2 regions of the Gottschalkia acidurici 9a genome follow, and region 2 is predicted to be linked to the other one. Evidence: a T-box and tRNA genes for the amino acid it is inferred to sense, from the RefSeq annotation. Region 2 holds a T-box; the other holds one or more tRNA genes.
What was found. The T-box of region 2 lies ahead of serS (serine--tRNA ligase). A T-box ahead of a tRNA ligase gene usually reads a tRNA of that ligase, here a tRNA-Ser.

Region 1: it encodes a tRNA-Ser, which carries the amino acid that the T-box ahead of serS (serine--tRNA ligase) is inferred to sense. The anticodon was not compared.

Annotation. Positions count from the first base shown of each region.
Region 1 is NC_018664.1:1,004,596-1,029,560, reverse strand. Features, by position in the region: gene CURI_RS04805 (metal ABC transporter permease) at 643-1,455, opposite strand; gene CURI_RS04800 (metal ABC transporter ATP-binding protein) at 1,530-2,210, opposite strand; gene CURI_RS04795 (metal ABC transporter substrate-binding protein) at 2,212-3,159, opposite strand; gene CURI_RS04790 (TPM domain-containing protein) at 3,259-4,038, opposite strand; gene CURI_RS04785 (LemA family protein) at 4,053-4,616, opposite strand; gene thiI (tRNA uracil 4-sulfurtransferase ThiI) at 4,696-5,871, opposite strand; gene CURI_RS04775 (cysteine desulfurase family protein) at 5,876-7,033, opposite strand; gene CURI_RS04770 (hypothetical protein) at 7,376-8,713, opposite strand; gene CURI_RS04765 (hypothetical protein) at 8,877-10,097, shown strand; gene CURI_RS04755 (acyl-CoA dehydratase activase) at 10,141-11,121, opposite strand; gene CURI_RS04750 (acyl-CoA dehydratase activase-related protein) at 11,096-12,205, opposite strand; gene CURI_RS04745 (acyl-CoA dehydratase activase-related protein) at 12,177-13,172, opposite strand; gene CURI_RS04740 (hypothetical protein) at 13,320-14,789, opposite strand; gene CURI_RS04735 (N-6 DNA methylase family protein) at 14,793-16,682, opposite strand; gene CURI_RS14950 (ribonuclease H-like domain-containing protein) at 17,007-18,008, shown strand; tRNA gene CURI_RS04725 (tRNA-Phe) at 18,071-18,146, opposite strand; tRNA gene CURI_RS04720 (tRNA-Ile) at 18,151-18,227, opposite strand; tRNA gene CURI_RS04715 (tRNA-Ile) at 18,273-18,349, opposite strand; tRNA gene CURI_RS04710 (tRNA-Pro) at 18,395-18,471, opposite strand; tRNA gene CURI_RS04705 (tRNA-Ile) at 18,489-18,565, opposite strand; tRNA gene CURI_RS04700 (tRNA-Ser) at 18,573-18,663, opposite strand; tRNA gene CURI_RS04695 (tRNA-Ser) at 18,686-18,774, opposite strand; tRNA gene CURI_RS04690 (tRNA-Gln) at 18,837-18,912, opposite strand; tRNA gene CURI_RS04685 (tRNA-Arg) at 18,937-19,013, opposite strand; tRNA gene CURI_RS04680 (tRNA-Gly) at 19,023-19,096, opposite strand; tRNA gene CURI_RS04675 (tRNA-Tyr) at 19,108-19,193, opposite strand; tRNA gene CURI_RS04670 (tRNA-Thr) at 19,208-19,283, opposite strand; tRNA gene CURI_RS04665 (tRNA-Asp) at 19,323-19,399, opposite strand; tRNA gene CURI_RS04660 (tRNA-Val) at 19,418-19,493, opposite strand; tRNA gene CURI_RS04655 (tRNA-Glu) at 19,529-19,603, opposite strand; tRNA gene CURI_RS04650 (tRNA-Phe) at 19,625-19,700, opposite strand; tRNA gene CURI_RS04645 (tRNA-Ile) at 19,705-19,781, opposite strand; tRNA gene CURI_RS04640 (tRNA-Ile) at 19,829-19,905, opposite strand; tRNA gene CURI_RS04635 (tRNA-Pro) at 19,951-20,027, opposite strand; tRNA gene CURI_RS04630 (tRNA-Trp) at 20,058-20,133, opposite strand; tRNA gene CURI_RS04625 (tRNA-Ile) at 20,141-20,217, opposite strand; tRNA gene CURI_RS04615 (tRNA-Ser) at 20,339-20,427, opposite strand; tRNA gene CURI_RS04610 (tRNA-Lys) at 20,432-20,507, opposite strand; tRNA gene CURI_RS04605 (tRNA-Gln) at 20,524-20,599, opposite strand; tRNA gene CURI_RS04600 (tRNA-Arg) at 20,624-20,700, opposite strand; tRNA gene CURI_RS04595 (tRNA-Gly) at 20,710-20,783, opposite strand; tRNA gene CURI_RS04590 (tRNA-Thr) at 20,797-20,872, opposite strand; tRNA gene CURI_RS04585 (tRNA-Asp) at 20,913-20,989, opposite strand; tRNA gene CURI_RS04580 (tRNA-Val) at 21,008-21,083, opposite strand; tRNA gene CURI_RS04575 (tRNA-Glu) at 21,115-21,189, opposite strand; tRNA gene CURI_RS04570 (tRNA-Met) at 21,194-21,270, opposite strand; tRNA gene CURI_RS04565 (tRNA-Met) at 21,297-21,371, opposite strand; tRNA gene CURI_RS04560 (tRNA-Leu) at 21,393-21,481, opposite strand; tRNA gene CURI_RS04555 (tRNA-Asn) at 21,486-21,560, opposite strand; rRNA gene rrf (5S ribosomal RNA) at 21,566-21,682, opposite strand; rRNA gene CURI_RS04545 (23S ribosomal RNA) at 21,742-24,677, opposite strand; rRNA gene CURI_RS04540 (16S ribosomal RNA) at 24,945-24,965, opposite strand, start outside.
Region 2 is NC_018664.1:31,747-38,740, reverse strand. Features, by position in the region: gene tadA (tRNA adenosine(34) deaminase TadA) at 1-365, opposite strand, end outside; gene CURI_RS00175 (D-alanyl-D-alanine carboxypeptidase family protein) at 376-1,530, opposite strand; gene CURI_RS14840 (ABC transporter permease) at 2,170-2,442, shown strand; gene CURI_RS00165 (hypothetical protein) at 2,553-2,867, shown strand; gene CURI_RS00160 (IS3 family transposase) at 2,864-3,721, shown strand; gene serS (serine--tRNA ligase) at 3,802-5,076, opposite strand; T-box leader at 5,149-5,346, opposite strand; gene CURI_RS00150 (hypothetical protein) at 5,446-5,895, opposite strand; gene CURI_RS00145 (hypothetical protein) at 6,289-6,729, opposite strand.

The sequences.
Region 1 (24,965 bases), 980 kb from region 2:
TCCCTAACTGATAGTATCCACCCATCATGCCAGCTGCTACAAAGGCTAACATAACTCTCACTATTAACATTAATAATAGTTTTATAAGTGAATTTATGGTTTTTGTCTTATTCCTAAACATTTTTTGAATATTTAGAATATTGTCACTAATTATTTACCTATACCATCAGTTTCCTCTACAACTCTTATTATTCTTTTTACTATTGATGGAAATATTCCTTTAGCATTCATTGTAGGAGTTAATAACTTTTCATCAGATAAACACTTTCAATCATCTTTAGTATACCCTTTTTCATAACCTTATTCTCAATAACATCAGTTGTACTTTTTAATGCTAGTACTATTTAGTATTGAGAGTGTATTTGAAAGTTTTATTATATAATAGTATTTAAAAATAAAATTCCTATTAAAATTCTAAAAACCATAGTATATATTTCCTTTTATCATATCTATATCAAAGAATCTCTAGTTTCATTAGGTACCATTAGAATTTAACTCAAGTTAAAGACCTTTTTAAAACATCAAAAAGAACACCTCTTTTTATGTTTTCCACGAAGAAGTGTTCTACTGTAAATCCAAATCTTTTAATCAACTTATTTATAAAGTAGAATTTAACAATATCTTTTGTGAATATGTAAATATCTATATTCTAACCAAGCTCACTATTCTTTTCATGACAATAGTAGTTATAAGTAAAATTAGTGATACTATAACTATGCTTCCTCCAGGGGCTAAATCTAGATAAAATGAAATAAAAAGTCCAAGTATTACAGATATGAGTCCAAAAAGATTTGAATATATTAAAGCACTTTTAAAGCTTTTAGATATTTGTAAACTTGCTGCGACTGGTAGTGTCATAAGAGATGATACTAGAAGTATTCCTACTATTCTCATTGATAGTGTAATAGTTAATGCAACAAGAATTGAAAAGTATATATTTATCGCCTTTACTTTTATACCAGAAAATCTTGCACTTTCTTCATCAAATGTTATAGAGAAGAGACCCCTGTATAGAAATATAATAGAAATTAAGATTATACTTCCAAGTAGAGTTATAGTATACAAGTCTTTGTCCGTAACTAGTGCTATACTGCCAAATAAATACCCCATAATTCCATTAGTATTTCCTTTGTCTAAACTTATTAGTAAACTGGCTATACCGATCCCACCTGCAAGAACTATAGATAAAGCAAGTTCAGAATATTTAGCATAAGCTTTTCTTAGCTTTTCTATTCCAAGCGATGCTAATATAGAAACTATTATAGCTGTATATATAGGGTATACTCCCATGACCATTCCTAGTGCAACTCCTGCTAGTGCCACATGTGATATTGTATCTCCTACCATAGAGAATCTTCTTAAGACTAAAAATAGCCCTATAGTAGAACAATTCAAAGATACTATTATTCCTATTATTAATGCTCTCTGCATAAAGTCATATTGTAAAATATCCATAATAACCCCCTTTAATCTACCTTATACGCTATTCTTGATCTATGTTCTTTCGAAGTTAATACTTTGGCTTGTATTTATATTTGTACTTGCACTTGTGCTCGTATTTTTAATTTTTTGTTCTGTATCTTTCCATCCTCTATACAGAATATTTTATCGAGACTTTTCTCTACTCCTCTTACATCATGTGTAATCATAACTATAGTTAGTCTTAACTCTTTATTCAACTTATTCATAAGTGAATAAAAACTTTTTATAGATTCATCATCTAACCCTACAATAGGTTCATCCATAAATATAATATCAGGTTCATTTACTAAAAGTTTTGCTATAAATACTCTTTGTTGTTGTCCCCCAGATAGCTTTCCTATTAACTTATCTTTATAGCCCTGCATATTTACAATTTTCAGAACCTCATCTATCTTCTTTTTATGATTCTTATTTAATATTTTTAAAAATCCCATTTTAGAGTATAAATTAGCAGCTATAACTTCTTCTACTGTTGCTGGAAACTCTGTATTGAAGTTTCTAACTTGTTGAGATAGGTATCCTATATTTTTTTTAGATATGCTTATTGTTCCGCTATTAGGTTGCATTACACCTATTAGTAATTTTAAAAGAGTGCTTTTTCCCGATCCATTACCGCCTATTATTCCTACATATTCACCTTCGTTTATCTCTAAACTTATATCTTTTAGTATATCGTTTTTACCATAACCAAATTTTAGATTCTTAACTTTTACTACAACCTCAGACATTCTAATCCACCAATGCTTTCTTTAGATTTGCTAAGTTTTCCTCCATCAAATCTACATAGTCTATACCTTTATCAAATTGTTCCTTAGTAACTCCACCTATTGGATTTAGTACAAGCACTTCTAACTTAGCTTCTTTTGCTAACATTTCAACTGATTTAGGGCTTGTAAGAACTTCAAAGAATATATATTTTATATTTTTTTCTTTAGATACATTTATTAACTTTGCTAAAGTTTTAGGGCTTGGTTCTGAGTTAGGTGTTATTCCTGTAACAGCTATTTGTTCTAATCCATATCTATTAGCTAAGTATCCAAAGGCTTCGTGTGAAACTAGTATAGTATTATCCTTTTTGTTCTTTAATGTCTCCGTATATTTATTATCTAAGCTTTTCAATTTTTCTGATAATTCTAAGTAGTTTTTTTCGTAAACTTCTTGATTTTCTTTATCTAGTTTTATTAATTCTTCCTTTACTTTTTTCCCTATTTTATCTAGATTCAATGGATTTAGCCATATATGAGGATCTTTTTCTCCATGATCATGTTCATGTTCTTCATGCTCTTCACTTTCCTCTATATTTAAAAGCTCTACATAGTCACTTCCATTTATTATATCTTTATCTTTATTTTTTAGATTATTTGATATTTTTTCTCCCCAGCTTTCCATTCCTGATCCATTATATATAAATAAGTCTATTTGTTCTAAGTCTTTTATTTCTTTAAGAGAAACTTCATATTCATGAGGGTCTACCCCTGCAGGAACTAATAGATTTAAGTCTATTTTATCTTTTCCTATTTCATTAGCTACATAATACATTGGATATGTGCTTGCCGTTACCTTAATTTTATCATTTTTAATATTTTCATTCTCTATATCATTAGAAGACTTTTCACTAGTACATCCAGCTAACAATAAAATTAGTGATGTTAGTAGTAAGAATACTCTTTTTTTCATTCATACCCCTCCCTCTACAATGTATTCATTTCCATTTTTTCTATTCCTATACAGGACATAAAAGTCGTTATCAACTTTTAGATAACGACTTTTATAAGTTTACCAGCTTCCGCCGGCTCCACCTCCACCTGAAGATCCTCCGCCTCCGCGGCTACCACCAGAGCCACCTCCGAAACCACCGCCTCCAAAGCCTCCACCTCTACCATTCCCACTAAATATTACTCTTAAAATCATAATTGTAAGCGTTCCTCTAAATAGAGTAAAATCAATTATAAGAAATATAAATATTGGAATTATTATAAATATATTTGGCATGGTTCTACTTTGATTTGGCATTTCTTGTGGCTCTACACCTTCTATAGATATTTCATACTCATTAGTAATATATCCTAGTATTGCATTGAAACCATTTAGTATTCCTTCATCATAATCCTCTGACTTAAAGTACGGAGTAATATATTTATCTCTTATTTCACCCGCTCTACCGTCAGTTATAGCTCCTTCAAGTCCATATCCAACTTCTATTTTTAACTCTCTCTCATTAGGAGCTATTAAAAGAAGAATACCATTATTTTTTTCCTTACTACCTATTTTCCATTTTCTAAAAAGTTCTGTCGCATATTCTTCTTTAGATCTATCTTGCAGAGAGTTGACCACAGCGACCACGACCTGTGCCCCGGTTTTATCATATAACTCTTTATTTACACTTACTATGTGCTTTTCTGTATCTTTACTTATGACTCCTACTTCATCATATACATAAAAGTCATAGCTTCGCTTTGGTAGCTTTAAATCTTCTCCATATGCTAAAGTCACAACACTTAAGAGTACTAAGGTTATTAAAAATATATTTAATAATCTTGAATTTTTTATTTTCATTTAATTACACACCCTTAAAATTCTACTTTTGGTGTCTCTTTATCTTTTTCCTGTACTTCAAAGTATTCTGCTTCTTCAAATCCAAACATACCTGCAATTATACGCGTTGGAAAGCTTTTAATTTTCGTATTAAATTCTTTTACAGAACTATTATAATCTTGTCTTGCAACCGTAATTCTATTCTCTGTTCCAGCTAACTCATCTTGAAGTCTAATAAAGTTTTGGTCAGATTTTAGCTCTGGATATCTTTCAACTACTACATTTAATCTAGATAATGCTGTATTAAGTTGATCATTAGCTTGAGCCATTTCACCTGGTGTTTTAGCTTTTTCTAATCCGCTTCTTGCTTCAGTAACTCCTATTAATACATCTTTCTCTTGTTGTGCAAATCCTTTAACTGTGTTTACTAAATTCGGAATTAAATCCGCTCTTCTTTTTAGTTGGTTTTCTACTTGTGCCCATTGAGCGCTAGTAGTTTCATCTAATTGTACTAAGTTATTATAGCTTGATGCTAATACTCCACCACATAACAGAACAATTGCCAATATAATTATCAATGGTATTGAAATTTTTTTCATTTATCTCTTCCCCCTTCTAAATAATAGTTAATCCTTATCTATTTTAGTCCTTAATTTAGGGTATTGTTACTTCATAGTGCTATTGTTTTATATTGTAAATCTCCATATTTTCTATTGCATCATTTATCAATTCTTCTGTGTTTAAAGCTTCTTCTGATTTTTCTATATCTTCTACTTCTGGTCTTGTTACCGGATGCTTTGGTAAGAATACTGTACAGCAGTCTTCAAAAGGTTGTATAGAAGTTTCAAATGTTTCTATATCTTGTGCTATTTCAGTTATATCTACTTTATCCATTCCTATTAATGGTCTAAATACTGGAATTTCTACTGATGAATTTGTAACAGTTAAGCCTTTTATAGTTTGACTGGCTACCTGACCGAGACTCTCTCCAGTTATTAGCGCATCTAGTCCATTTTTCTTAGCTATAGACTCTGCTATTCTCATCATAAATCTTCTCGAAATTAAAGTCATTTCTTTTTCTGGACAATTTTTATTAATTTCCTTTTGAATATTTAATAAATTAACACTATAAACAGTTATATTTCCACAATATCTTGATAATATACCTGCTAAGTCTTTAACCTTTTCCTCTGATCTCTCGCTTGTAAACGGATAACTATGGAAATGTACTGCATCTATTCCTAGTCCTCTTTTTGCCATCATAAAGCCAGCTACAGGACTATCTATACCCCCAGATAGAAGTAATAAACCTCTGCCATTAGTTCCTATTGGTAATCCACCGTATGCTTTTATTTTTCTGGTATATATATAGCATTTCTTTCTTATATCTATATTTAAAACTATATCTGGTTTATGAACATCTACAGTTACATCCTCAACATTTTCTAAAAGGTATCCACCTATTTCTCTAGATATCTCTGGTGATTTCATAGGGAAGTTTTTGTCCGCTCTTTTAGTTTCAACTTTATAAGTTCTATTTTTACTTTCTTCTAAGGCTTCTTTTAATGCTAATATAGCATATTTTTTAACCTCTTCCATATCCTCATTCTTTTCTATTCTAAGACATGGACTTACATAAACTATACCAAATACCTTTTTTATTCTATTCATTGCATTTTCCATAGAGCTTTCAGCTATTTCTATATATACTTTACCTTGCTCTTTATATATTTTAGACTCGCCTAAGTCTTTTATTACACTTCTTATGTTTTTTATTAATTTATCTTCAAAATATGACTTGTTTAATCCTTTTAACGCAATTTCTCCAAAACTAACACTTATAACTCTTTCCATTTTATCACCTCATAGTAATTTTTCTTATATCTTCTACCGCATATTTTAATTTTTCTACCACATAATCTAGTTCTTCAAAAGTATTGTTATATGAGAAACTAAATCTTACTGCACCATCTATTTCTTTATTACTTAATCCTATAGCTACTAATACATGGCTCTTTCCTTTTCCTTTAGAAGAGCATGCTGAGGACGTTGATACGTAGATACCACTATCTTCTAAGTAGTGAATTAAAACTTCACCTCTTACTCCAATAAATGAGATATTAATAATATGTGGTGTTCCTAAGTCGTCTAAAAAACTATTTATTTTTATATTTTCTATATTACCCTTAACCTTCTCATAAAAATAGTTTTTAAGCTCTAATATTTTTTCTTTCTCTTGTTTAAAGTTTTTTTCTAATATTTCTACTGCTTTTCCTAATCCTATTATACCTGGTACATTTTCTGTCCCTGATCTAAGACCTTTTTCTTGTTCTCCTCCAAAAGCTATACTTTCTAAGTTTAATCCTTTTTTTATAAAAATTCCACCAATTCCTTTAGGTCCATGTACTTTATGTCCACTAAATGTAAAAGCATCTATTCCTAGTTTATTTATGTCTATATCTATTTTACCAAAAGCTTGTACACCGTCTACGTGTAATTTTACATTTTTATTCTTAGAATTTATTATATTTCTTATTTTCTCAATTGGTTGTATAGTTCCTATTTCATTATTTACAGACATAACAGATAATAGTATAGTTTTATTCGTTATACTTTCTTCTAATTGTTCTAAGTTCAATACACCGTTTTCGTCGACATCTAAGTATGTCACATCATATCCTTTTTCCTGATAATGTTTAAACACATTTAGTACGGATGGATGCTCTATTTTAGTAGTAATTATATGTTTTCCATTTCTAGAAAATTTATTTACTATACTTTGAATTGCTATATTATTAGATTCTGTTCCTCCTGAGGTAAAAGTTATTTCCTCTTTCCTTACTTTTAAAAAGTCAGCTATTATTTTTCTTGATGCTTCTATTTTCTTCTCTACTTCAAGTCCCATTCTGTGAAGTGAAGATGGGTTTCCATATTCATCCTTTAGCATAAGTATCATCTCATTTATTACTTCATCTCTTGGTTTTGTAGTAGCACTATTGTCTAAATATACTTTCAAAAAATCACTCCTATTTCTAAATTTCTAAATTGAAACTTAGACTTAATACAACTATTATACTATAATGATTATATCCAACTTTAATAAAAGTTACAAAATAAACTGTAGTTTTTTATATTTTATTTTAATATTTTAAATATATTTAGAACTTTTTAAAAAAACTTCTATAAAAGGCTTGCATCCTGTGTCGCTTTTTGCTATAATTTGTTTGTGGTTATCCCCCTGGTAACCTCAAATGAGATCTCTATTCCCAATACCCCTTTTGAACGGTTTTATTTTGCGACTCATTGGAGAGTGAGTCTGCAAACAAAAAAAGACTCCCGCTGAGTCTTTTTTTTGTTGTCAAATTCTTGTTCCAAAAGGATTTCTTCTCCTATTTATATACTTTTCTATTTCATGAATCTTTTCTTCTAAATATTTTGTTTCTGCAACATCCGTATTATTTTCTAGTTTCCTTATTCTTCTTTCAATACTTTCTAATACTTTTTCTAGTTCTATAATTCTACTTTCTAATTCTCTAGAAACACTCATTTCACTCACATCCTCTTCTACATAATTTTTTTGTGGATAATCTTCTCTAAAATAATAATCTTCCATATAATCATCTATATGATCTTCTTGGCTAGTAAAATCTTCTTTTTTTTTAGGTTCTTCTACTGCTTTTTCTAATTCTCCAAACCCTAAGAAAGTTAAGTTTGGATAAGTTCTTCCAAATGAATAATTCATGATATAGTTTTTTCGTAATTTTTCTTCATTAGTAATAAACTTATATCTAACAAAGTTTACTTCTTTTGATTCTTTCCATAAATATGGATTACTCCAAGTCTCTCCTTCATCTAAAGAGTAGCTACTCATCACATTATCATATTCTGTCCATACATTCCAAAGTGTCTCATTTTCATATATCAAAGTAGGATAAGTACAGTTAGCTAAGTTAGATAATACATTATAAGACACCTCTTCAATTTTATCTGGATGTACTTTTATCTTTTTATGTTTTATAGTTAGATTTTCATTTTCATATTCACTATATGTTATATGTAGATAACCTCTTAGTTCCAGAATATCTAAATATAATTTTGAACTATTATCATTTGTAATATGGATAGATTCTTCCCATGCACCTCGATTTATGTCGAATACTTTTAAAAATATCTCCTCCGTATAATCTCCTAAATCATAATATACTAATATTATTTTTTCACCATCTATTAATAGTTCAAATGGATTTACTATTTTATTTTTATATATTCCCTCGATAGTAGTTGTATTCCATTTATTATCTTCATAGTAGTGATGATATATATTTAGTATTCTTTCATCTTCTATTGACTGTTCATGATAAAATATATGTAGTGTATTGTTATTCGTCAGTATTTTCAAATTATATATATTTCCCCTTGTTTCTTCAATCAACTCACTTTCTGTCCAATCATAACCATTAAATGAATATATTGAAATACTTAGATTTTCTTTTTGACAAACTAAATATATAATGTCTTCTTCATTTATTGATACATCATATTCTAATATTTTATTATCTACAACAGTTTCTTTTGCAGCTTTACCATTAGTTCTATCATAGATTACTACTTCTATTCCTTTATCGGTATGTTGAAAATTATATATACTTCCCGTTCTATCCGTAATCAATGAGTTGTCTAGATTTAAAAACGACATATATACACCTCCATTATTAAATATTATTTATGCTAAGTTACTATTATGACAATTATAAGTACTTATGTAACAGTTTTATTCACTGAGAATATATTAAGATTAAGAGTAGTTAGTTATTATTCACTTATTACTACTATTCATAATTTAAAGGAGGTATGTATTTATGAGTTGTGGAAGAAAAGATGATTGTGAAAGAAGAGAAGATCGTGATAAAAGAGATAACTGTGGAAGAAGAAGTGGTTGTGGCAGAAGAGAAAGACCTATTGGGATAGGTTTACCTAGAAATTGCTGTACTGCTAATACTGGCTGTAGTTTTGATGGTAATTTAAGAAGAGTTAAGGCTGAGCCAATTTATGTTCAAAAAGTTTATGATACAGCACTATTCAACTTACAAGGACTTAGAACTGTTGCTGATCAACACTTTTCACCTAATATTGGAAGAAATGCTCGTATCGTGAGAGTATTAGATATAAGATGTAAAAAGTTTTTTAACCCTAATAATATTGACGATCCAAAGAACCTAGTGATAGGCCAGGATACAACACTTTCAGGTGCTCAGTTTGTCAAAGATTGTAAGGGCGATGATGTAACAGTTGTAGGACCAGACGGACTATGTAGTGAAAAGCTTGTATTTGCGGATACTCAATTCTGTGATGATAGATGTGAAGGTACTCCTATATTTGGTACACAAAAACTAACTGTTACTGGAGATGTTGTAGTTGAGATTGACGTTGAAGTTTGTGATGACTGCGATAAGAGATGTGATGTTACTCTAAGAGGAGTTATTCCAATAGGAACAATGAGAAATCCTCTAGTTTTAACTAATTTCTTCGAACTTTGTATTCCTTCAGTTGAAGATGGAGCATTTTTACCAAGATTTACTGAAATTTGCAATGCAGACTGTGAACCAAGATTAGCTACTAATAATATAAGAAGAGATATACGTGTAGATAGAGATGGAGATGTAAGAGTAAACTTAATGATTTCTATCTGTATTACTTGTGAAAAGAAAATAGTAGTTCCTGTTCAACTTTGTGTTTTATCTACAGGTTTCCCTGAACTTTCTCCAGAAATTGCTCCTATATGTGAGTCATTCCCTACACTGTTCCCAAATCAAATTGATGAGGAAAGTATAAGAGAATGTAAAAGAGAACAAGAAAGAGAAGAATGTAGAAGAGAAAGAGAACGTGAAAGAGAACGTGAGGAAGAGTGCGAAAGAGAAAGAGAACGTGAAAGAGAATGTGAAAGAGAACGTGAAAGAGAACGTGAAAGAGAAAGAGATAGCAAAAGAAGATGTGGTTCTAGACATGGTCACAGAAACTTTGCCTTATCTGAAGAATCAGATACATCTGATATAGCTGATGATTCTGAAGACGATTTATAATAAAAGAGTCTCAATTGAGACTCTTTTTTACATATTTATTCATTTAGGCTAAATTTCTTTTTCTATTTGATACCCCGTTAGTCCATTTTCCACACTTATCTCCATATCTAGCAATTATACAATCTTCTTCTACTATCTCTATGACCTCACATATATTTGCGCAGTCACCACAATCTATACCTTTTACTTTATATTCATTATTGGCTATGTTTATTCCTTTAAAATTAGTTTTTCCTTTATCTTTTACTTCTTCTTTGGCTAATATTGCAACTCCTATCGCTCCCATTACATCAAAATTCTTAGGCACTACAATTTCCAATCCTAATGCATCCTCAAAAGCTTTTTTTATTCCCTCATTAGCAGCTACTCCTCCTTGGAACGCTACTTTATCTAAGATTTCTTTTCCTTTACCTACATTACTTAAATAGTTTCTAACTAAAGCTTCACAAAGACCTCTTATTATATCTTGTTGATTATGGCCTAGTTGTTGTTTGTGTATCATATCTGATTCTGCAAATACTGCACATCTTCCTGCTATTCTTACTGGATTTTCTGATATTAGTGCTAATTTTCCAAAGTCACTTATATCTACTCCTAGTCTTGATGCTTGCCTATCTAGAAACGAACCAGTTCCAGCAGCACAAACTGTATTCATTGCAAAGTCTGTAACTATACCGTCTTTAATAATTATTATCTTTGAATCTTGGCCTCCAATTTCCAGTATAGTCTTTACATCTTCTACACTATCAATTGCAGACACTGCATGGGCTGTAATTTCATTTTTTACTATGTCTGCACCTAATATCATGCTTGCTAAATGTCTACCGCTTCCTGTGGCTCCTACGCCCTTTATTTCAATTTCTCCTAAATCATCAATTATCTCTTTCATTCCTGTTTGTAGAGCATCTATAGGTTTTCCTTGAGTTCTTAAATACTTTTTATATATAACTTCATTATTTTCATTTATAAGAATTAAGTTTGTGCTAACTGAGCCTACGTCAACTCCCAAGTAATAACTTTTCATTTTCTTTCTCATCCCTTCTTTTTTTAAGTAAATCTGTAAATGCTTCTAACCTAGTTAAGTACCCTGCTTCACCTGTCATTTCATCTATGACTAGCGTTAAAATAGGTATATCTAAGTCTTTTTGAACAGTAGGTAATATACTTTCCGCTACTATTTCTGGCATACATGCAAGTGGTAATAATTGAACTAATCCATCATATCCCTCTTTAGCATACATTATTGCAGTTCCAATAGTTTCTCTACCATGTCCTCCTACTAAAGTGTCTAGATAAGGAGATGCTTCTTTAAATATTTGCTTTTGTGTTTTAGACCCAAATGGAAGTGAATATAAGTGAAATTCTGCCCACCTACTAGGAGTCCATGCTTTTTCCACCTCAATGCCTAGATATCCGAGTTTCTTTTCAATCTCTAAATTTACAAAAGGTTCTATAACAGTGTATATTTCTCCTATTATCCCTATTTTTAATGGATTAAAGTTTTTATCAATTTTTATATCTTTTAAATCTTCTTTACTTTTTCTTATTAGTTTTAATATTTCATCTACCCCGTGTACATTCTCTATCTCTTTATAAAATCTGTCTATAACTATATCTACTTCAATTTTATTTAGAGCCCTTGCTCTTATTTTGTTAGAAAAATCTATTAAATCATCTGACTCATATAGCACCGATTTAACTCTATAACCACTTCTAATAATCTTAAATATATTCTTAGTATTGGTTGCTGTAGCTATACTTTTTATCAAATCTTTAGGTGATTCTCTAAACGGCTCAAAAGTTATCACCTTTGCATCATATCCCAGTTCTTTTAATATTTCTTGTTCCATAGTGGGGTAAAATCCAAATCTACAAGGTCCACAACTTCCTGTAATAACTACCGTGTCTGCACCTTTCTCTATACTTTCAATATAGTTTCCTATATTGATTTTTAATGGTAAGCATATGGTTTCTGGAGAATATTTAGTTCCTATTTCTAAAGTTCTCTTACTGCATATAGGTGGTAATACTACCTCGTTTCCCAGATCTTCAAATAATGCTTTAGCTGCTATATATGCATTACCCATGTGTGGAAATGTTATTTTCATTTTTAACCCTCCATCCTATCATATCTGTAAAGGCCTCTATTCTAGTGTTGACACCAGCCTGACCACTGTGCTCATCAATTGTCAATAGTGTAAATGGAACATTAAGTTCATTAGCTTTTCTTCTAACCATATCTTCTAATATAGAATCTAACCCACATCCAAATGCGGAAATGTATACAATTCCATCTACCTTTTTTTCATACATAACACTAAAACTTGAACCAACTATTCGTCTTCCAAATGTCCAGAACATTCTTTTAGGAAGCATCTTACAATAATGATTTGATTTTTCTACTTCTATCATTTCTGGAGTTAACACATTTATATTTTCATCTCTTAACTTGTTTATAGTATCCATATTTATATAGTTGTCATATATGTTATATGGATGTCCAAGAACCATGATATTTAAGTTGTTTTCATCGTTTATCTTTTCTTCATTATAAGAATTTTTATATAAGTTAAATGCTTCTATTGGTGTGTATCCACTTTGAAGTAATCCCTTATAGTTGTTATATCTTTTAAGAGCGTTATTATATGCTCTTATTATTTTTAATGGATTTCTAGTAAAATATTTACCAGTCTCTAATACACTTATCAATATATTGTTTTTTGATTTTAGTAAATCTATTTTTACGTCTATTATTTCTGGTAAACCTTCTATAGAGTTTTTTATCATATCTGGCAGTCCTAATATCTTAGGACAAGTGTATTCTCTTTTATATACACTAATTATTTTAGGAATAAATATATAGTCTACTCTATTTTTTAAATCTTCAACATGACCATGAAATACTTTTACTGGTAAGCATGCTTCATCTACAGATGATGAAACACCTTTATTTAGTATTTCTTTATTAGTATTAGAAGAAACTATAACTTTAGCTCCTAATTCCTCAAAGAATTCTTTCCATAGTGGATAGTAATCATAATACATAAGTCCTCTTGGGATACCAACTTTAATCAAGTCATCTCCTCCAATCATCAGTTAATCTTTATACTTTATCTATTATTAACATCTTTTTGGAAAGTATAACCTTAATATCTTATTTCTTTACATAAAAAAACAAGGGGTTATGTTTAGTCCCTTGTTTTATAACATTTATACTATTTTTTAGTGTTTAACGTTTCCTATCCCTCTGTATCTAGTCATAAGTTCTAATATGTTGTTTATAGTAGCTATTAAATCCTCTCTCTTGTTCGTCATATTTATGCTATTAGCTACATATTCAAAAAATTCTTGTGGAGTCATAAATGCTCCCTCTGTTAATGCAAGAAGTCTCTTCATTCTAGTTCTTCTTTGTAGATTTTCCATCTGATCTATATTTCTATCTATAAATTGAACTAAGCTCTTAACTGCTTCGTCAAGATATTCTTTTTCCACTATATCTACATAATCTGTGTCCAATATCTCTTCTTGTTCCAATGCATAGTCATTTATAAAGTCTAAAACATATTGAACTTTTCCAAGTTCAGATTTAAGCTCATCACTTACTTTATTTTTTCTATTAAAGTTCTCCATTGTAAACAGTTGTAAATTTTCATTAGTCTTTTTAAACTTATCATCTAGTACCTTAAATAAAGCTTTATAACTTTCTAATAATTTACTTCTACTAGCGTCGCTTTCTTTTTCTGAGTAGTTTGTCCATGCATTTGTAAGTGATTTTATATTGTAATTATCTGATTGTTCTAGTATGTTTTCTTGAAGAATACATACAGCTATTATTCTATTTACTATAACTCCAAATTCTCTAACTACATTAGCTATAGTTCCTATCTCTACCATAGTCTTATAAGTATCATCATATATTTTTCTAAGCTCATCTTCAGACATATCTTTTAATTCCATTTGTCTAGCTTCTTGAGCCTTTCTAAAGTATCTACTAAAGTAAAGTCCATATTCAGACTCTAATGATCCATTAAGTATTGTCTTGTATCTAGATAATACAACATCAGTTTTTCTCTTGCTGCTATATCTTAAGTTTCTACTAAATGCTTTTGATACAATATCATAGTATTTAGTTTTAGCCACTCTCATTGGTAAGATATTAGTTAAGTCCATAACTTTATTTTTCATATTAGTTGGATCTTCCATTACGAATTTAGATATACTGTCAAATAATTTTTGATAATCTATATTTTTATCTATTTCTGACTCATTCTGTTTTATAAATTCTTTGTAAAGTAAATCCTTAGCTATTTCATTTGTATATGATATTTCTGTAGAGTAAGCAGCTAGTGTTCTAAGAACTTTTACTATACTTGTTCTTAGTTTCTTTAGTTCTTCTATATCTAGGTTCTCGTTAAGTTTTTCTATATCTACTATACTGTCTAGCTTTATAACCTTATTTTCAACCATATTATATACTTCACTAAATTTAGCGTCTTCTTTTAATAACTCGTTTATTAAGTCTTTATCATTTTTTAATAGTGACTTTAAGTATATATTTCTATTAAATAGTTCCACATATGCCATAAGTCCTATATTCGATAGTTGTAAATTATTAGTGTTCTGTATTTGTTCTATTAACTCCTCGTCACTTAATTTACTTATTTCCTCATTAAGATTTTTTAAATTTTCCATATGTTACAATCTCCCTTCAGTGTTTGTTACATTTTCTATAATGTCTATTTCTTCTCTGCTTAGCTTGTATATATCATAAAACCATTTATCTATAGATTCTATATTTTCCTCTACTTGTACGTAATTATTTATCCTATAGCAATACTCGATATCTTTTACTAAATTCTCTACATATTTAGTATCATGTTGTACTATGATATTTAACTCCATCATTTTATTTGGATAATATTCATAAAGTTTATCATTTAACTTTTTTGCTACACATTTTAAATAATATTCAAATATTGATGAATTTAAAAAAGCTGCTAAATACTCTAGATTAAATCTATGTTTAAATTCATTCTTTATAGTTACAAAATATATATCTGCACTAGAACACACTTCTTCTCTTACTATTGTAAACTTATTTCTATTAGCTTTATAGGGAAAAACTATCTTATCTTTTTTAAATAAATCTTCATTTCTTCCCCATTGAAGCTCGTACCATTTTCTAGTTCCCTTTATACATTCTCTTCTTTTAGTTAACTTATCCTTATATTGTTCTACATGACTAATAGAATTAGGATAGTTTTCTTCTATATCTATTTTATCTGTATATATTATATACTTTTTTATGTCTTTTAATTTAAACCTTTCTACGTCACTATTTTTTATCCAAGGCTTAATAAGATTTTTTTCTAGCTGCTCATCTTCTATCTCTTCTTTACTTACTATAAATGCCTTATCATGTCCTGTTATTATTCCTTGGTTGAATGTGCATATCTCACCTAATTTAATACTTTTAGACTTATCTATCTTGTCTAAAAGCTTTTTTTCTTTCTCACTAAGTAATACCCATCCACTATTAAGCAATTCTTTTTGACTTATATCAAACATTTCAGATCCTTTAGATACATTAATAATATTATTTTCACTTTTATTTTTAGTACATTCTATCATAACAGGACTTATACCTATTCCTTTAAACGGATTCTCACCATAAAAGTCTATAATTTTATTAACATTCAAGTTCTCATTTATAAATTTTCTTAGCCCTTCTCCAGATTGTGACTCTTGAAAGTATCTGGACGTTATATAAAACAGCTTTCCATCATTCTTTAAAAGTTGATAGCCTTTTTTAAAGAAGCAGTAAGATATATCACCCTTATCTGAATAGACTTCTGAATATAATTTTTCTAAGACTTTTCTATAATCTTTATCTATTCTTTTATGTCCTATATATGGAGGATTACACAATACCAAATCAAAAGTCTGACTGTATATATCATTTTCATCTATTAATGGATCTAATTTAAATATATTTGTATTTATATTTGTAATATCATCTTTTATAATCAGCGAAAATTTAGTCATATATATAGCGAATTCATCTATATCTACTCCCCAAATATTATTCTCTATTATAAATTTATGAATACCATCCTCATTGAGTTTCCTCTCTGTTTCTCTATTTCTTATTATAATTTTATCATAATTTTCGTACATTATCTGTTTTATTTTTTTATATGCTTCTATAAGAAAATATCCCCCACCGCATGCAGGATCTATTATTTTAAAATATGGATTGTTGATAATATCTTTATCATTTATAGTTATAGAAACCATGTATTCAACTATATTTTTAGGAGTATATACCTGTCCTAATAGCTTTTTTTCTTTGCTAGTAGTAAAATTTTCATATATCTCACCTATTGAAAAATCTTTGATAGCTTTACTATCTATTTGAACTAATATCCTAATAATATCTAACTTGTTATCTTCATTTAAGTAATGTCTATAATCATGTTTTTTGTCTATGCCTTTAAATATGTACTCATAATCTTCCTCAATATTATTTTCACTTAATTTTATTATATTTGAAATATCTCTATCGTTAAATTGAATTATAATCAAGATAATTTTACTTATATAGACTAAAATACTTTTTATTATATCTATATTTGTTTGAGTATCTTTATTCTTATTCTCTTTGAGTATATTTTTTACTACCTTTTTTAATTCTTTTATATTAGTTTTTTTCTTTCATTTATTATTTATATACTCCTTTTTATTTATGCTATATGTCTATAATTTTAACATATATTACGCTATAAGTGAAATTGTTTTGACTTTTCTATATCTCTATACTTGTGATGTATGGTCACATATGTTAATCTTTATATAAGTTTTTATATTACTAATATTACTAGACAATTAAATTGTAGAAAGGATTTTAATATGAAAATATTTAAGAACGATCTTAGAAATGATATTTATATTCCTAATGATTTAAAAGATACTTTAGGCGATACTAATTTTTGTTTTTTAGATATAGAAACTACTGGTCTGAGTAGTAGATATAACCACATAATTTTAATAGGAATGTTGTGCGTAGAAAATCATAATGTATATATAACACAATTATTTGCTGAAAGTACTAGTGAAGAAAAAGAGTTGTTAGTTTCACTTACAGAACTATTAAATAACTTTGAACATATTATTACCTATAATGGTAGTACTTTTGATATCCCCTTCATAAAAAATAGATTAACTTATCATAATATTGATAGTAATATTTCTATGATTAATCACTTAGATATACTTAAATTAGTCAGAAAAAACAAAACTATGCTTGGACTTAGTGACTGTAAGCTTAAAACAGTTGAAAAATCTTTAGGTATTTTTAGAAAAGATACTATTTCAGGAAAAGAAAGCGTTGAACTTTACAAGGTTTATACTACTTCAAAAAATCCATCTATAAGAAAGACTATACTTAATCATAACTATGATGATATCTTTTACTTACCGAAGTTATTAACTATTTACGATATTATTGATGCAAAAAATAATTTAGAACTTGAACTAAGTTTTAAAGAAGTAATCGTTGATTTGTCTATTAGAAAAGATTCTTTTATCTTTAAGGATAGGCTATTATATATAGAAGGAAAAACCAAGCTAGTTAATTTACCTCCCCAGCTTTATTATGAAGATTTTTTTACTCTAGATTGGAATGTACCTAATGGCGCCTTTAATCTAAACATACAGTATAAGACTGGTAGGCTATCTACTGGTGAAGAGTGTCTATATATAGACTTATCTGATACAAATATATCTTTAAAGAATATTAATAATATGAAATATAATATTCCTAGTAATATTTTTCTAATTAGAATAAATGGTGAGATTATATATGATAATATTTCATATCTGGTCAGAGAAATAGTTTTTAGTCTTGGTTAATAGCTAAATATGAAGATAAATAAAAAAACTTGTCTAAGCTGTTTAGACAAGTTTTTTCTATATGGTGCCCAGAGGCGGAATCGAACCACCGACACGGGGATTTTCAGTCCCCTGCTCTACCGACTGAGCTATCTGGGCAAATTGGTGGGCCTTCAGGGACTCGAACCCCGGACCTACCGGTTATGAGCCGGGCGCTCTAACCAACTGAGCTAAAGGCCCTAACATTTCTGCTAGGTTTATTACTTAAAACGTTTATTCGTTTTATGGTGGGCCTGGATGGACTCGAACCATCGACCTCACGCTTATCAGGCGTGCACTCTAACCACCTGAGCTACAGGCCCATTTTATTTAGTGACTTTTAAGTAAAAATACATTGACTTTCTTATTGGTCGGGGTGGAGGGACTCGAACCCCCGGCCCCATGGTCCCAAACCACGTACGCTACCAAACTGCGCTACACCCCGACTTTATTTGTTTTTTATGGTGGGCCTTCAGGGACTCGAACCCCGGACCTACCGGTTATGAGCCGGGCGCTCTAACCAACTGAGCTAAAGGCCCCCATTTATGGCGGAGAAGGAGGGATTTGAACCCTCGCGCCCCGTGAAGGACCTACTCCCTTAGCAGGGGAGCCTCTTCGACCTCTTGAGTACTTCTCCATAGTGTTTTTATTGTTTTTTATGGCGGAGGAGGTGGGATTCGAACCCACGTGGGCTTGCACCCTAACGGTTTTCAAGACCGCCCCGTTATGACCACTTCGGTACCCCTCCGGATTTTAATTAAATCATCTTTAAGCTCTAACCTAAAATAATTCAGTTAAAACTTAGATTCTTGGCTGGGGTAGCAGGACTCGAACCTACGCATGCCAGAATCAAAATCTGGTGCCTTACCAACTTGGCGATACCCCAACAACATCTTATATATTTATTTTTTGGCGTGCCTACAGGGATTCGAACCCCGGACACTCGGCTTAGAAGGCCGATGCTCTATCCAGCTGAGCTATAGGCACTCGTTTTCTTGGAGCGGGTGAAGGGAATCGAACCCTCGCAACTGGCTTGGAAGGCCAGGGCTCTACCACTGAGCTACACCCGCGTATTATGTTTTGGTGGAGGAGACTGGATTCGAACCAGTGAAAGCGAAGCTAACGGATTTACAGTCCGTCCCCTTTGGCCAGCTCGGGAACTCCTCCTAATTTTGAAACTTTGGAGCTGGTGAGAGGACTTGAACCCCCAACCTACTGATTACAAGTCAGTTGCTCTACCGATTGAGCCACACCAGCGTATATAGTTTGTTTCTCATTCTTTAATAGAATATTTTTTGGCGACCTGGAAGGGACTCGAACCCTCGACCTCCAGCGTGACAGGCTGGCATTCTAACCAACTGAACTACCAGGCCGCATTTTTTATTTACTTATGGTGGGCGCGACAGGGCTCGAACCTGTGACCCCCTGCTTGTAAGGCAGGTGCTCTCCCAGCTGAGCTACGCGCCCGTAATTATTTTACGGATTTCTGGGATTTTCTTTTTTGGTGACCCTACCGGGATTCGAACCCGGGTTACCGCCGTGAAAGGGCGGTGTCTTAACCGCTTGACCATAGGGCCATCATACTACATGTACACATTTGGTGCCCAGAGGCGGAATCGAACCACCGACACGGGGATTTTCAGTCCCCTGCTCTACCGACTGAGCTATCTGGGCAAATTGGTGGGCCTTCAGGGACTCGAACCCCGGACCTACCGGTTATGAGCCGGGCGCTCTAACCAACTGAGCTAAAGGCCCTAACATTTCTGCTAGGTTTATTACTTATAAAACATTTATTCGTTTCATGGTGGGCCTGGATGGACTCGAACCATCGACCTCACGCTTATCAGGCGTGCACTCTAACCACCTGAGCTACAGGCCCATTTTATTTAGTGACTTTTAAGTAAAAACATGTTAATCTTTTTACTGGTCGGGGTGGAGGGACTCGAACCCCCGGCCCCATGGTCCCAAACCACGTACGCTACCAAACTGCGCTACACCCCGACTTTATTATTAAATATATTATTATTCTATTGGCAGGGGTAGCAGGACTCGAACCCACGACATTCGGTTTTGGAGACCGACGTTCTACCAACTGAACTATACCCCTATGTATATGGTGGGCCTTCAGGGACTCGAACCCCGGACCTACCGGTTATGAGCCGGGCGCTCTAACCAACTGAGCTAAAGGCCCCCACCTATGGCGGAGAAGGAGGGATTTGAACCCTCGCGCCCCGTGAAGGACCTACTCCCTTAGCAGGGGAGCCTCTTCGACCTCTTGAGTACTTCTCTATAGTGTTTTTATATGTTTTTTATGGCGGAGGAGGTGGGATTCGAACCCACGTGGGCTTGCACCCTAACGGTTTTCAAGACCGCCCCGTTATGACCACTTCGGTACCCCTCCGGATTGGTGATCCATCCGCGACTCGAACGCGGGACACCCTGATTAAAAGTCAGGTGCTCTACCGACTGAGCTAATAGATCACAAAATATTTACTTCTGGCTGGGGTAGCAGGACTCGAACCTACGCATGCCAGAATCAAAATCTGGTGCCTTACCAACTTGGCGATACCCCAACAACATCTTATATATTTATTTATTGGCGTGCCTACAGGGATTCGAACCCCGGACACTCGGCTTAGAAGGCCGATGCTCTATCCAGCTGAGCTATAGGCACTCGTTTTCTTGGAGCGGGTGAAGGGAATCGAACCCTCGCAACTGGCTTGGAAGGCCAGGGCTCTACCACTGAGCTACACCCGCATATATAGTTTCATGGAGCTGGTGAGAGGACTTGAACCCCCAACCTACTGATTACAAGTCAGTTGCTCTACCGATTGAGCCACACCAGCACATATAGTTTGTTTTTCATTCTTTAATGGAATGTTTTTTTGGCGACCTGGAAGGGACTCGAACCCTCGACCTCCAGCGTGACAGGCTGGCATTCTAACCAACTGAACTACCAGGCCGCATTTTTTATTTACTTATGGTGGGCGCGACAGGGCTCGAACCTGTGACCCCCTGCTTGTAAGGCAGGTGCTCTCCCAGCTGAGCTACGCGCCCGTAATTTTATTACGAACTTCTGGGACTTTTTTGGTGACCCTACCGGGATTCGAACCCGGGTTACCGCCGTGAAAGGGCGGTGTCTTAACCGCTTGACCATAGGGCCATCATGGTAGCGGTGAACGGATTTGAACCGCTGACACTGCGGGTATGAACCGCATGCTCTAGCCAACTGAGCTACACCGCCATAATGGTATTAATAAGCATCTAATTTGGTTGCGGGGACCGGATTTGAACCGATGACCTTCGGGTTATGAGCCCGACGAGCTGCCGCTGCTCCACCCCGCGTCGTTTTAGTTTAGAGTTTCTTGGTGCCGAGGACCGGAATCGAACCGGTACGATCTTTAAGGACCGCAGGATTTTAAGTCCTGTGCGTCTGCCAGTTCCGCCACCCCGGCAAATTGGCTCTCAGGGTGGGACTCGAACCCACAACCTACCGATTAACAGTCGGGTGCTCCACCGTTGAGCTACCTAAGAACATCATTTAGCAACGTCTTACTCTCCCAGGCGGTCTCCCACCAAGTACCATCAGCGCTGAAGGGCTTAACTTCTGTGTTCGGTATGGGAACAGGTGTGACCCCTTCGCTATCGTCACTAAATATTTGAAGATATTTCGTACCTTCAAAACTACACAGCGATTAGATTATTCTTTAATATATTGGTCAAGCCCTCGATCTATTAGTATCACTAAGCTGAAGACATTGCTGCCCTTACACCTGTGACCTATCTACCAGGTAGTCTTCCTGGGATCTTACTAGGTTAACCCTATGGGAAATCTTATCTTGAGGGGGACTTCGTACTTAGATGCCTTCAGCACTTATTCTTTCCAGACTTAGCTACTCAGCCATGCCGCTGGCGCGACAACTGATACACCAGAGGTCTGTTCATCCCGGTCCTCTCGTACTAGGGACAACTCCTCTCAAATTTCCTACGCCCACGACGGATAGGGACCGAACTGTCTCACGACGTTCTGAACCCAGCTCGCGTGCCTCTTTAATGGGCGAACAGCCCAACCCTTGGAACCTACTTCAGCTCCAGGATGAGACGAGCCGACATCGAGGTGCCAAACCTCCCCGTCGATGTGGACTCTTGGGGGAGATAAGCCTGTTATCCCCGGGGTAGCTTTTATCCGTTGAGCGATGGCCCTTCCACTCGGTGCCACCGGATCACTAAGTCCAACTTTCGTTCCTGCTCGACTTGTAGGTCTCGCAGTCAAGCTCCCTTCTGCCTTTACACTCTTCGTACGATTTCCGACCGTACTGAGGGAACCTTTGAGCGCCTCCGTTACTCTTTAGGAGGCGACCGCCCCAGTCAAACTGCCCAACTGACAGTGTCCTAAAACTGGTTTCACAGTTTCTAGTTAGAACTTCAGCATCATAAGGGTGGTATCCCAACGGTGACTTCACCAAAGCTGGCGCCCTGGTTTCTAAGTCTCCCACCTATCCTGTACATATGATACCAAAATTCAATATCAGCCTGCAGTAAAGCTCCACGGGGTCTTTCCGTCCTGTCGCGGGTAACCAGCATCTTCACTGGTACTACAATTTCACCGGATCTCTTGTTGAGACAGTGCCCAAATCGTTACGCCTTTCGTGCGGGTCGGAACTTACCCGACAAGGAATTTCGCTACCTTAGGACCGTTATAGTTACGGCCGCCGTTTACTGGGGCTTAAGTTCTGAGCTTCGCTTGCGCTAACTCTTCCCCTTAACCTTCCAGCACCGGGCAGGCGTCAGCCCCTATACTTCATCTTTCGATTTAGCAGAGACCTATGTTTTTGGTAAACAGTCGCTTGGGCCTATTCACTGCGGCTGGTTGCTGCTCCAGGTGTGCACCCTTCACAGCCTCCAGCACCCCTTCTCCCGAAGTTACGGGGTTATTTTGCCGAGTTCCTTAACAAGAGTTCTTCCGCTCGTCTTAGGATTCTCTCCTCGCCTACCTGTGTCGGTTTGCGGTACGGGTACCTATTTGCTCGATAGAAGCTTTTCCCGACAGTGTGGATTCAGTGACTTCGCTACTTATTTTCGCTCCCCATCACATCTCAGGATTGTTCTAGCGGATTTGCCTACCAGAACTCCCTACTTGCTTAGACGTACATAACCAACAGTACGCTTCACCTATCCTCCTGTGTCACTCCATTTCTCAAACGCATTTAGGTAGTACAGGAATCTCAACCTGTTGTCCATCGCCTACGACTTTTGTCCTCGGCTTAGGCCCCGACTTACCCTGAGTGGACGAGCCTTCCTCAGGAAACCTTAGGCTTTCGACGGGTGGGATTCTCACCCACCTTTCGCTACTCATGCCAACATTCTCTCTTGTATGCAGTCCACCACTCCTTACGGTATGACTTCTGCCCACATACAATGCTCCTCTACCGATGTTATACACATCCCATAGCTTCGGTGACAGATTTTAGCCCCGGTTATCTTCGGCGCAAGACCACTCGACCAGTGAGCTATTACGCACTCTTTGAATGAATGGCTGCTTCTAAGCCAACATCCTGGTTGTCTGTGTAGTCTTACATCCTTTACCACTTAATCTGTACTTTGGGACCTTAGCTGATGATCTGGGCTGTTTCCCTTTTGACTATGAATCTTATCACACATAGTCTGACTCCCGAGAATCATGAATGTGGTATTCGGAGTTTGATAGACTTTGGTAACGCATAGCGCCCCGCAGTCATTCAGTGCTCTACCCCCACTTCACTTTCTCGAGGCTAGCCCTAAAGCTATTTCGAGGAGAACCAGCTATATCCGGACTCGATTGGAATTTCACCCCTATCCACAGGTCATCCGGTAGCTTTTAAACGCTAATCGGTTCGGACCTCCGCGAGATTTTACTCTCGTTTCATCCTGCCCATGGATAGATCGTCCGGTTTCGGGTCTACGCCATACAACTTAATCGCCCTATTAAGACTCGGTTTCCCTTCGGCTTCGTTGCTTAACAACTTAACCTTGCTGCATAACGTAACTCGTTGGCCCGTTCTACAAAAAGTACGCGGTCGTTCATATAAAGAACTTCCACTGCTTGTAGACATAGGGTTTCAGGTTCTATTTCACTCCCCTCCCGGGGTTCTTTTCACCTTTCCCTCACGGTACTGCTTCACTATCGGTCACTAGGTAGTATTTAGCCTTGGGGGGTGGTCCCCCCTGCTTCCCACAAGGTTTCACGTGTCTCGTGGTACTCTGGATCATAACTTGGAGTTTTCTCGTTTCACCTAAAGGACTATCACCCTCTGTGGTGGAGCTTTCCAGCTCTCTTCGGTTACAATACCTCTCCGTTTGTGTTATGTCCGCAACCCCATAAGAGTAAACTCTCATGGTTTGGGCTCTTCCCCGTTCGCTCGCCGCTACTGAGGGAATCGATTTTTCTTTCTCCTCCTCAGGGTACTTAGATGTTTCAGTTCCCCTGGTCTGCTCCCATATACCTATGTATTCAGTATATGGTACTTGAGGTTTGCCTCAAGTGGGTTTCCCCATTCGGATATCTACGGATCAGTGTCTACTTGCGACTCCCCGTAGCTTTTCGCAGCTTATCGCGTCCTTCTTCAGCTCCTAGTGCCAAGGCATTCACCCTATGCCCTTACTAACTTGACCAGTTAGTAAGTAAATATCAAATAAGTTTGACATTCACTACTCAATTTATTATTGAGGTTTAATTTTCCTTAATATATTAATATATCTCGGTTAATTGTATTTTAATCTATTTCGCTGTGTAGTTTTCAAGGTACAATTTGTTTTAGACGCCATTTTATAAAGCATAGGTATCAGATGTTCTATCTGATCTATCTTTATAAGTGTTCTAAAACTTATTTGAGAGTTTTGGTCTCTCAAAATTAAACAGTAAAAAGCGTTTCTCCTTAGAAAGGAGGTGATCCAGCCGCA
Region 2 (6,994 bases):
TGATTAAAGTTCTTATTTTGAACTACATTTATTACAGATCCGCAAGCACCCATCTTAGGATCTAATGCCCCTATCGCTACTTTTTCTATCCTAGAGTTTACTATAGCTCCTGCACACATAGAACAAGGTTCTATAGTAACATAAATAGTACACCCTATAAGTCTCCAGCTTTCTAACACTTCACTAGCTCTCTTTATAGCTATGATTTCTGCATGAGCAGTAGGATCATTTAGAGTTTCTCTCATGTTATGTCCTCTAGATATTATTTTTTCATCTTTTACTATCACAGCTCCTACGGGAACTTCTCCTATTCTTTCTGCCTTGTATGCTTCATTTAAGGCCTCTCTCATAAAGTATTCTTCCATATTATCTCCTTTAAAAAATAAAAGATATAAATCCCTTTACCGATTTGAAAAACATGTTTATAAAATTAGATTTTTTGATATTTTCATTTACAACTAAATCCATCTTTTTTATATTATCTCCATATTCAATTATAATCTCTCCTACTACATCACCTTTTTTTACAGGAGCACTTATATGATCGAACATATTTATTTTTTTGGATATGGCTTGTCCTTCTTTTACTATTCCATACATATCTTCCACTGGATACAGTTGCACGTTTTCTTTTATACCATCTATTATGTTGCCTTCTCCTACCGATATATTTTTATCTAGTATCTTCTCTTTTTTATAACTATTATCCATTCCCATATTTATTAACTCTATACTTTTTGCCGTTCTAATATTTTCACTAGGGGCACCCATTATAATTCCTATTAACATTTGATCTTGATTATTCTCTCTATTTATATCTACTGTTGAAACCAAGCAATATTTAGCTATATCAGTATACCCAGTCTTAAGACCATTTGTGCCTTCGATTACTCCCATCAATGGATTTGTATTCTTAAATTCATATCCTCTATCATCTATTATTTCATCTTTTTTAGTTATATCTAAAATCTGAGGATACTGTTGTATAGTATATCTTGTTAATTTGAGAATATCACTAGTATTCATAGTATTGTGAATATCTCCATCAGGATATCCGTTAACACTTGCAAAGTATGTTTTCTCTAGCCCTATCTCCTGTGCTTTTTGATTCATAAGCTTTGTGAAAGATTTTTCACTTCCTGATATATGCTCTGCTATAGCTATGCACGAATCATTTGCTGAAACTATCATAATGGATTCTAATAACTGATCCAAAGTATATTCTTCTCCAGGTTTTAGCTTAAAAGAGGATCCACCTCTTTGAGCTGCATTTTCACTTATAGTAATTTTATCTTTTAAATTTGCATTTCCCTTACTAATCTGATCCATAGTTACTAAGTAAGTCATTATTTTCGTTAAACTTGCAACTTCTAGACTAATATCAGTATTATATGAATAAAGTATGTCCCCTGTTTCATAATCTGCGAGTACTGCAGCACCCACATCTCTATTATCAAAGCTTTGCGCTGTATATGATATATTAGGCAATAATAATAAAAAACTTAATAACAATGCTATTCTTCTTTTCATAAGCTTCCTCCAAATTATACTTTTATACTACAAAAAAACTCATTATTTTTACTCTTTTATAGCTATTATATCAAAAATATATGATAATTGAATGCACTTTATAAAGTTCCAATAAGAGAAATTTCTATGTCTATATAAATTATATTCTAGATATAAGATTTAATTACAAGTTATTTAACTTTAATGCTTTATTTATGAACGAATAGCCAGACTGTAGATTTATCATTAGTCTATTCAAATAAACATATATGTATATTATGGTTCAACTATAAATATTAATTATATTATCAATATATTAATAAATCCGCTCGTTTTTGTGCTTTAATGTAGAAGTGCTTTTTACAACTACATATGTTTAATTTAGCAACATCATTGAAGAGGAGGATTTTAATATTTAAAAAGGCTATTACCTCCTTCTGGAGTAGGACTTCAGAATAGTATAGATTTATCAAATATAAAATATGCCTTAGATAATATCATAAAAATAAAACATATTCCTAGAATAGCTATTCCAGTAGTTACAATTGCTATAACTTTACTTCTTGGTTTAGGCTTAAGATACTTCTTTAAAACTAGAATAATAACTATTATATATCTACTATTTTAGCAGCTTGGGGTCAACTAATTTTCTTACAAAACATGGGTACTTTAAATACTTATGCTGCTCATGAACAAGTTGGACTATTTGCTGTTACATCTTTACTTATAGGCGATGCATCTGTAACTAAAGCAACCTTTGGTCAGGCGCTACTTGGGACTTTCCTCTTCCACTTATTATTCATAATCTCTCCTGTCGCGGGACAAAATCTTATGAATAATGGTCAGATAGGAAAATTCTTTAGAGTATTTATAGCTTATGATGTTATAGGTATAGCCCTTGCACTTCATGCTTGGCATAAAAAAGCTGAATAATTTTAGTTAAAAAAACCTTGTAGTGAAACTTTGAACTGAACCAATAAAAACAGACATTGAAAAAATACCTCTAATTGTAGGATAATAAAACTACGATTGGGGGTATTTTTATGTCAGGTAAAAAAGGTATGAAACATTTTGGAAAAACAATTATAAATGAAGTTAAACAAATGGTTAAGGACGGTAAAACACATAGAGAAATAGCAGAGTATTTTGGATTAAAAGATGGATTAGTAATTAATGAACTTCTAAAGCGTGAAAGGAGAAGAGAAAGACGTATTGCTGAAGGTATAATTCCTAAACCTAAAGGAAGACCAAGGAAATGTGATCTGTCTTCAGATCAAAATAAAGATGCAGAGATACGAAAACTAAAAATGGAAGTAGAACTATTACGTTCTTTTCTTCAAATCGCTGGAAGGAAGTGAGGCCATCAGTAAAATATTTAGCAATATATAGACACAAAAATAAATACTCTATATCTTTAATGTGTAAATTCTTTAATGTATCTCGTAGTGGATATTATGACTTTGTTAAGCGAATGGACAAGCCAAGTAAAAATGAACACTTGATAGAATTAATTAGACAATGTCAAGAGAAAACTAGAAGAACTTATGGCTATCGTAGAGTTAAAATATGGCTAGAACGTAATTATAATATAATCATAAATGCAAAAACAGTACTTAAAGTTATGAACCATAATAACCTACTTTCTCAAATTAGACGACGTAAAAAATATAAGCAGATGGGTAAGCAACTTCACAAATACGAGAACATTCTAAATCGCGACTTTAAAGCCAGTAAACCAAATCAAAAGTGGGTAACTGATATTTCATATATACATACAACTGAAGGTATACTTTATCTGTCTATGATTAAAGATCTATATGACAATAGTATAGTTGCATACAAAACTGGAACAGAACAAACAGTTAACCTTGTACTTAATACAATAAAACATGCCAAAAGAAAGGAAAAAGTCACTACAGAGCTGCAACTCCATAGTGACCAAGGGTTACAATACACTTCCAAAGGATATTTTAACCTACTAAAAGAATACGGTATAACTCCATCTATGTCAAGACGTGGAAACTGTTATGACAATGCATGTGCTGAGAACTTCTTTGGAATATTAAAATCTGAATGTATTTATAGAGCTAAGCCTAAAAGCATTTATGAAGCTCGCCAACTCATAGATGACTACATTTATTTCTACAATTATGAGCGTATACAACTAAAAACAAAGCTGACACCACATGAAAAACGGTGTCAGTTTGTATAAATGAAAGATATTCTACGATAGGGTTATTTTTTTGTGTATGTTAAGCTTGGTTCAGTTCACTTCACTACAAGGTTTTTTATTTACTTCTCTATTTTCTCTAATCCACCCATAAATGGTCTAAGAGCTTCTGGTATCACTATACTACCATCTTCTTGCTGATAGTTCTCTAGTAGAGCTGCTAATGTTCTTCCTACTGCTAATCCTGATCCGTTTAAAGTGTGTACAAACTCTGGTTTTCCTGTTTCCTTAGATCTATATCTCAGATTTGCTCTTCTAGCTTGGAAATCTTCAAAGTTACTACATGAAGATATTTCAACGTATCTTCCATAACTCGGCATCCATACTTCTATATCATAAGTTTTTGCTGATGAGAATCCTATATCTCCTGTACATAGTTCCACGACTCTATATGGTATGTTTAATGCTTTAAGTATTTGCTCTGCATTATCTGTAAGCTTTTCTAATTCTTCATAAGAACTTTCTGGCTTAACTAATTTTACTAGTTCGATTTTATCAAACTGATGATTTCTTATAATTCCCCTAGTATCTCTACCTGCTGATCCTGCTTCTTGTCTAAAACAAGGTGTATATGCTGTATAGTACAGTGGTAACTTTTCTTCATCTAAAATTTCATCTCTATGAATATTAGTTACTGGAACTTCTGCTGTTGGTATAAGGTAAAACTCTCTTCCTGATATCTTAAACATATCTTCTTCAAATTTAGGTAACTGTCCTGTTCCTATCATACTTTGTCTATTCACCATAAAAGGGGGAGATACTTCTGTATATCCATGTTTTGTAGTATGCGTACTTAGCATGAAGTTTATAAGAGCTCTTTCTAAAGTTGCTCCTAGCCCTTTAAAAAGTGTAAATCTAGCTCCAGTTAATTTTGTAGCTCTTTCAAAGTCTAATATATCTAAGTCTGTACCTAAGTCCCAATGTGGTTTTACTTCAAAATCAAAGTTATGAGGCTCACCGACTTTTCTTATCTCTACATTATCCTCATCACTAGCTCCCACTACTATGTCTGCATTTGGTATATTAGGTATTTCTAATATTGCATCATGTAACTTAGCTTCTATCTCTTTTACTTCAATATCTTTTTGGGTAACTTTATCTGATAATTCTTTCATCTCTTTTAAAACTTCCGATGCATCTTTTCCCTCTTTTTTAAGCTTTGGTATCTCTTTTGATACTTGATTTTGTTTAGCTTTCATTTCTTCTACTTCTACAAGAAGCTTTCTTCTACTCTCATCTAGTTCAACTATTAAGTCTATATTATATTCTCCGCCTCTTTTAGACAGTTGGCTTTTTACTTCTTCTGGATTATTTCTTATTCTTTTAATGTCTAACATTTCAATACCTCCTAATATTAGTTTTTATAGTTTCCACAAAAATAAAAAAATCCCGTCTCTAATATATAAAATATTAGGGACGAGATATTACCCGCGTTGCCACCCTAGTTAACCATAAATGGTTCACTTTATGCAGATTAACCCTCTGCAAGGTTTACCTTTTAAGTAAAAGCTCTGGGACGGATTCAATACAAAACATCACCAATTCTCACCAACCATTGGCTCTCTTAAGATATTTATATATCTACTATTTCCCTTCATTGCATGTATATAGTACTCCAAATTATATCATATATTATATCTTTGTTCAATGATTTTATACATATGATCTTAAAAGGACATAACACTACTGAAACCTATTAATAAAACCTATCCTACACTGTTTAATTCAATTGTTTCTATATTTCCATCAATATCTATGCTTACTTTTATTGTTTCATCTTTACTCTCTATCGCCACTCCTGAACCTGAGGACTTTATCTCATAAGTTTTCTCCATTGGTGGATTACCATTATCAAAACTATGAGCTATTGATCCCCCACTAACACTACTTTTATAAGATACTTTTAAGTTTCTTATTGAAGATAGTTCCGATAAATCATTCTTATAAGTTACTGTAAGTATGTTTTTCTTATGACTTTCATAAGACATACTACCATTCTTATCAATAAATATCCCTTCCCCATCTACATTATATTCAGCAACCCAATATTCACTTTCTCCTCTATATGTATAGTTATGTTTAATGACTTCTCTATTTGAACAGCCCGTCAATATCAATATCATCACAATAATTAAAGTATTGATTTCTTTTCTCATTTTATACTCCTATTTTACTTTATAATATGTTAGTTATTATATAGTATATTTTTTGAAAATGTGACTAATTATCTCTGTCACGACTTTTATTATACTATGTATTTCCATAAACTGAAAATAGTTTATAGTACTGACATAGTGAATTAATAAAACTGCCTAAAAAATTCTAGAAGTTATATTTATCTATTATAGATAAAACCATATAAATTAAGAAATATAAATAAATTAATATATAGGCTGTTAAATAATATAATAAGAATCTATAGGATCAAGTGTAAGAACACTTCTAACTATATCTTTATGTTATTTTTTTAGGCATTTTATAGAAAGTTTCTATCAGATATCTCATAAATTTGCTTTTATCCTTTATTTCATTTTGATTGCTCCATTTTATCATTCAACCACATTCACTGTAAATTTATATGAAATTGCTCCTTTATCATACCATCTGGTCATTAGGCTATACTCGTACTTGCCTTTACTTTTCGGGGTGTAAAAAGAATTATCAATAGTAGGTACATTAGTCTTATCTTCATCTAAATTAATTGAAAGATTATATTCATGAGGAGTATCGTCAAATTTAATATTAAATTTTTCATTAGGAGCTACATTCTGAATATTTTCATCAGATATCAATATCTCTTTTGCGCCTATCTTAGAATTAAATCTATAGTAATTAATAAAAGTTTTTATCTCATTCGAATCATTAGATACTTGTATATTAGGTAATGTCTTTACAAAACTTTCATCGTATTGATATTTTTTCACAATAAAAAGAAGTAAAACTATAGATATAAAAACAACAATAAAAATACCATACCTCTTTTTTCTCATATATTTTTTCCTCTCATATTTAACATTATTGAATAATATATATAATATAACTTTTATTTAATATATTGTAAATAGATTTGCAAAAAAGTAATATAACTTAAGGAGACTAAAGTGAAACTTAAATTATCCTCACTGGAAAGTTTAAGTTTCACTTCAAACATTTTCGTAGTTAAAAATACAAATGTATAAATCGAAAAGTAATGTAAAAATTTCTTAGAAAGAATAATTAAAAGAAATTGACATGCAAAGAATATTATTGTAGAAT